Regions from separate parts of the Clostridium sp. JNZ X4-2 genome, predicted to be linked through region 2. Evidence: riboswitches for the same ligand, from Rfam matches in the RefSeq annotation. Region 2 holds a riboswitch; the other holds the start of a gene.

The links. A riboswitch is a leader RNA that binds a small molecule or an ion and turns the genes downstream of it on or off. The one in region 2 is predicted to bind cobalamin.
Region 1: linked by a shared signal. The riboswitch ahead of ACYUJ6_RS13040 (DUF3870 domain-containing protein) and the one ahead of tnpA (IS200/IS605 family transposase) in region 2 are both predicted to bind cobalamin.

The regions. Positions count from the first base shown of each region.
Region 1 is NZ_CM142685.1:2,708,381-2,711,586, forward strand. Features, by position in the region: gene ACYUJ6_RS13035 (acetyl-CoA hydrolase/transferase family protein) at 1-860, opposite strand, end outside; gene ACYUJ6_RS13040 (DUF3870 domain-containing protein) at 1,163-1,483, opposite strand; cobalamin riboswitch at 1,600-1,777, opposite strand; gene clpB (ATP-dependent chaperone ClpB) at 1,780-3,206, opposite strand, start outside.
Region 2 is NZ_CM142685.1:3,186,904-3,190,109, reverse strand. Features, by position in the region: gene ACYUJ6_RS15330 (HIRAN domain-containing protein) at 1-347, shown strand, start outside; gene ACYUJ6_RS15325 (hypothetical protein) at 599-706, shown strand; gene ACYUJ6_RS15320 (hypothetical protein) at 703-843, shown strand; cobalamin riboswitch at 1,185-1,367, shown strand; gene tnpA (IS200/IS605 family transposase) at 1,626-2,081, shown strand; gene ACYUJ6_RS15310 (leucine-rich repeat domain-containing protein) at 2,236-3,206, shown strand, end outside.

The sequences.
Region 1 (3,206 bases), 480 kb from region 2:
TATACCTGCAAATTGGTAAATCTGGATTCTTTTAATCCTTCAAGTACTGCATTTGCAACTGAACCCACCCCTGATTGAATTGGAAGCAAGTTTTCCGGAAGTCTTCCCTGTTTAACTTCATTTTCAAGAAAGTCTATCAGATTTCCCGCCATTTTTCTGCTTACATCACTTATAGGTGCAACTTTTCTGATATTATCCTTTATATCACTGAAAACTATGCATTTTATCTTTTTAGGATCCGAAACTATGTAATCGGTACCTATTCTGTCTCCTGCATGAATTATAGGTATTGGCTGTCTAAAAGGCGGTTTTTCAGGAACGTACACATCATGTGTTCCTATGAGAGATACAGGCTGACTTTCATTTATTTCTACAATCACTATATCTGCATCTCTAACATAAGTAGGTGCATTACCCACTGATGTAGTCGGTATAATATATCCTTCTTCAGTTATACCCACAGCCTCGACTATTGCCACATCTATTTTTCCCATGAACCCATAGTCCACCATCTGTGGCGACATGCTGAGATGAGCATCTACATAATTAATTTCACCTGCATTAATGGCATTTCTAACGTCTTTATGTGTCTGATATGGAAATCTCTTGTTAATTGCCCCAACTCTAGCTAATTCTCCATCAAGTTCATCACCTACAGAGGCGCCTGTAAATAAATTTATTTTTATCTTAGCACCGTCTTTTATCTTTTTTGCCAGTGCCATTGGTACAGATTTTGGATATCCTGAAAATGTAAATCCGCTAGTTCCTACAGTCATTCCATCTTTTATAAGATCAGCTGCATCATTAGCTGTGCCTATATATTTCAAAAGGTCTTTGTTTTTTATTCTATCCGTAATCATGCTATCCCCTCTTCATTATAAATAATTGATCTTTTTTAAATTATTATTACCTTTTAAATTATTATTACCCTTAAGCTTAAATAAATGCCTTAACTTTTTAATTAATTTATACTATTAATACCAGAAACTCACATTCTCCTTTCTACTTTTTTCTTTCTTTTTTAACACATAGTTTAAAAATATACATTTAAAAAACGGCATCAGTGTACTCAGAAATACACTAATGCCGTGTTTTTTATTAATTCTTCATAAAGGGATCAACCTTTATGTTATAATAAAATGGCAATTTTATTAAATTGTTTTTAATTCTCTTTGTTCATTATTATTTTATACCTTTCATAACAGTTTATCAATACCGCTATAAAAGATTTTTTAGCCATTCCAAAGTAATTATCTTCTATATCCCCCACTATTTCTTTAACATTATTCAAATTCTTCCCTATTAATAAATTTTTTGCGTATTTCTTTGCAGTATCAGTCACAAAAGAACACTCAACATCCTGTATTTCACCGGAACATCTATTTATAATAATCCCTATAACAATTTCATTGTAAATTTCGGTTGCAGTTATTCCCTTCGGAAGCTTTGCATATCCAGTAATAAATATGTTATTTTTCTTCAAAATATACACCTCAAATCTACATATCATTTATAGAACCTAATGTATTAATAATTTTACATTAAATCGTAAATATAACTTACAAATTTAAAGTATGCAATTTTCCTTCCCTCCGAAAGAATCAACATAGATATTAGGCAGGCTTCCTGGCTCAGATTCATTTTACTCCTTGGCCTTCCCAGATATATAATCCAGTGGCATAATAAAGTTTCATCCTCCATACAGTAGCGGCGGGCTGCAGTCTTTATACTTTTCCTTTTACTTATTAAAATAACACCCATTTAAATATTCAATCTTACTTATATCTTGTCTATTTTAAATCTATCATCATAATCTACCCTTATATTACATCCTTCATAAATTTCACCCTTAATTATCTTCTTGGCAATAGACGTTTCCAGTACATTTTCCATATATCTTTTTAAAGGTCTAGCCCCATAAACCGGATCATATCCTTCTTCTGCTATGATTTCTTTAGCTTTGTCAGTTATTTCTATATAAATATTCTTATCTTTTAACCTGCTTTCTATATCTTTTAAGAATATATCTATTATAATTTTAATCTCTTCCGTATTTAACGGTTTAAACATTATGATATCATCCAGCCTGTTTAAAAATTCAGGTTTAAATTTCAACTTCATATCATTCATTACTTTATCTTTTATGTCTTTATCTATTCCCCTACTGCTCTTATTTTCCAGTAAATAACTGCTTCCTATATTGGAAGTCATAATTATAATACAATTCTTAAAATCTACCACTTTGCCTTGATTATCCGTAAGTCTTCCATCATCCAGTATCTGAAGGAAAATATTAAATACATCATTATGAGCTTTTTCTATCTCGTCAAATAATATTACACTATAAGGCTTTCTTCTAACTGCTTCCGTAAGCTGCCCTCCTTCTTCATAACCTACATATCCCGGAGGAGCTCCTATAAGCCTTGAAACAGAATACTTTTCCATATACTCCGACATATCTATTCTGATTATATTTTCCTCACTGTCAAACAAAGTTCTTGCAAGGGTTTTAGCCAGCTCGGTTTTACCTACACCTGTAGGTCCCAAAAATATGAATGATCCTATTGGTCTATTTGGATCCTTCATTCCTGCCCTTGCTCTTATTACAGCATCAGAAACTGCTTTCACAGCCTGCTTTTGTCCTACAACTCTTTTTGAAAGTTCATCTTCCAATTTAATAAGTTTCTGCCTTTCTCCCTCTACCAATCTTGATACAGGTATTCCCGTCCATTTAGATACTATCTGGGATATCTCCTTTTCTGTAACTTCTTCTTTCAGCATTGCACTTTCATTATTTTCTTTTATCAAATTTTCACCTGATGCTATTTCACTTTCCAGTTTAGGTATGACTCCATACTTCAATTCTGCAACTTTATTTAGATTGTATTCTCTTTCTGCTTTTTCAATTTGTCCCTTTGCTTCATCCAATTGCTTTTTTAAATTCCTGACTTCCGTTATATTGGACTTTTCCTTTTCATATTTGGCAGTTAGTTCATTGTCCTTATCTTTTAAATTATTCAGTTCTTTTTCTACTGTTTTAAGTCTTTCCACGGAAGCATTATCTTTTTCCTTTGATAATGCTTCTTTTTCAATTTTAAGCTGAAACAATTTTCTCCTGACATCATCCATTTCAGTTGGTACACTATCAATTTCAGTTCTTATCATGGCGCAGGCCTCATCGATTAAATCTATGGCCTTATCAGGTA
Region 2 (3,206 bases):
TTACAGGATTGAACCATTATTACGATAAAAAACCCTTTGAGATTGACCGTATACTTAAAATTGTAAAAGAGCCTGAAAATGAATATGACGGCGAGGCAATACGAGTTGAGCTTCCTTATATTGGCACCGTGGGTTATGTAGCCAACAGCCCCAATACTGTTTTTAAGGGGACCATAAGTTCCGGAAGATTATATGAGCATATAGGGGAGTATGCCTATGCACAGGTTTATTTTATTACCCATTCAAGCGTGATTGCCCTTGTGCTTTTGCCTGATAAAATAGAAAAAGATTTAAAAGAAGAAGAAATACAGAAAATGGTGAAAAAACTGAACACTATGATACGATAGGTCAAGCTTGAAAAACTAAGTAAAATTTTTTTGAGTGAGATAAACACAAAATGTGTGTTGGCTAATCCATTAATTGTATAAAAAAATTATGATATAATTCTATCATAATAATGGTATAAAGGGAGAAGAAAATATGATTATTAAAGTATCGGCAGCACTTAGAAATGAATATTTGGCAATATCACCATTAGCTCATGAAACAAAAAGAACCAATTTATATAACTAAAAATGATGAGGGTGATGTTGTCTTGATGAGCATAGATGCTTTTGAGAGGAGAGAACAAATTTTACAACTCAGAGCAAAGGTTTTACAGGCAGAGCAGGAGCGAACTAATGGTGAAAAGACTATGAGTGTTTGAGTGTTGAAGAAGCGAGAGACAGTCTAAGGGAACGTGTAAATGAAATGCTGGAGCCTAAAAGAGATGGTTCAGATAAGGATGAAGCTGAAATTACAGGAGGAAAACGTCTAATTAGAGTTATGATGAATATTATGTAGATAATTGTTGTAATATATCCTGGGAAATAAAGCTCGGGATATTATTTTTTTTCACAAACAGTACAGGTATTATATGGAATTACATGCAATAAATGTGCTTGCTGCAAATAGTTTTTTTTATCAGATAGATTGTTTATTTAATTAATTGTTAGGTATAGAGTTAAAGTAAAAGATCAATAAGGGGTATTGAATAATGTATTAACCATAAAAAGAATATTTAGACAAAAAATGACGTGTTATGTAGAAAGTTGTATATAAATAATATAATTCCATTAAGATAAAGTTTTAACAAATATGTTGACAAATACCTATACATGATATATTATCAAGGTAATGAAAATTAAATAATATTTGCAGCAGGCTTCTCAATGAATTAATAGGGAAAGTGGTTAGAAACCACTGCAGCCTCCACTACTGTAAGGAAGATGAAATCCATGTGAAACCACTGAAGGGACAACCTTTGGGAAGGTATGGAGAGTAAGATGATTCCAAGCCAGTATACCTACCTGCTTGCCGGTATATATAGTTCTTTTGGTAGGAAAGACTGGTATCAGATGTATTTCCATTTAAATTGTGAAATATATTAATATGATATGTGAAGACCTTCAAAAGAAGGCCTTTTTATTTATGTTTTAACAAGTTGAAGGTACTTTAGTACCTGAAACTAAAAACCGCCCGCTATGCGGGTGTGATTAAATGCTTAAGCAAAAAAAGTATTACCTTTTTTGTTATAATGATGAATGTTCAAGTCATCAAAATAATTAGAAAGAAGGTAATACTCTATGGCAGAAAGTTTAGCACATAGCAAGTGGTTATGCAAGTACCATATAGTATTTACGCCCAAATATCGAAGAAAGATAATATACTACAAATTGAGAGAAGATATAAAAGAAATAATAAAAGATTTGTGTAAATGGAAAGGTATAAGAATTATAGAAGGACATATGATGCCGGATCATATACATCTTTTAGTATCGATACCTCCCAAAACAAGTGTGTCAAGTTTTATGGGATATCTTAAAGGGAAAAGTTCAATGATGATATTTGATAGGCACTCAAATCTTAAATATAAATTTGGAAATAGACATTTTTGGGCAGAAGGATATTATGTGAGTACAGTAGGACTTAATGAAGCAACAATAGCAAAGTATATTCGAGAACAAGAAAAAAATGATCAAATAATGGATAAGATTACAATAAAAGAATTGGAAAACCCTTTTAAGGGTACAGTTAGGTAATCAATCCACTGAGGCTTGAACAAGGTAAAAGCCAGCGTCATTTAGGCGCTGGAAGTATTACGCCCTTATAGGGCTTGAGCAAGCCACCTCTTTTAGGGGTGGTTATGACTTAAACAGGGCAGGTAAAGAAATACCTGAAAATTATTTTAAGTCCATGGAAAGTAATATCAAAAATGATCCTGATTATTTAATGGATACAAACAAAAGCCCCGTAGTAGATGATGTCGCAAAATGTGAATCCATTGCTGCTGCAGTGATCGCTGACGGTAAAGATCCTACAAATTTTTGGGGAGTTAATCTTATAGAAAAAATATACAATAGTGATGGCATGTCAAAAAATCTTCCGGGAGTAGGAAATGAAGAATATTGTGCATATGCCCTTATACTCTTAAGCGCAGGGGACTTTACCATTCCCGATGATGCAAAATGGACCAAGGATAAATTGATTCAAACTCTGTTAAGTGAGCAGAAATCTGACGGCGGATGGAACAGAAACGTCGTATACCCAACTCCTCAGGCAAATATATCACAAGCTAGTGTTACAGCAGAGGTGATTTCAGCACTGGCACCATATTATAACACAAATGCAGATGTGAAAAAAGCCATTGACAACGCCATTGCCCTTTTACAGGAAAGGCAGGCTTCGGATGGAGGGTTTGGACTTGTTAATAACAGCTCGGATTCAGGAACAGGTGTAACAGCCCCAGTAATAACAGCATTATGTTCACTGGGGATAGATCCTGCCACAGACAGCGGATTTATAAAGGGAGACAATAACCCTATGGATGCGCTATTGAGCTTTGCTTTAAATGACAACAGCGGATTTGGAGGTACAAATAATACATCATTGGATCCTACATCAACAGAAGTTGGTTTTAGGGGGATAACCGCATATAAGCTGTTTAAAGAAGGAAAGGGTTCCATATATAATTTTACAACTGCACAGAGCAGCAATGCAGATCTTTCAAATCTGAGTCTTTCAGGAGTAACTCTCAATCAAGCTTTTGATTCATCTGTAACATACTACACGGCATCAGTTGGCAATGAAGTGTCAAATACTGACATAACAGCGGCTGCAGCAGACAGTAAAGCTCAGATAAAGGTAAGTGTAAATGGAGAGGATGT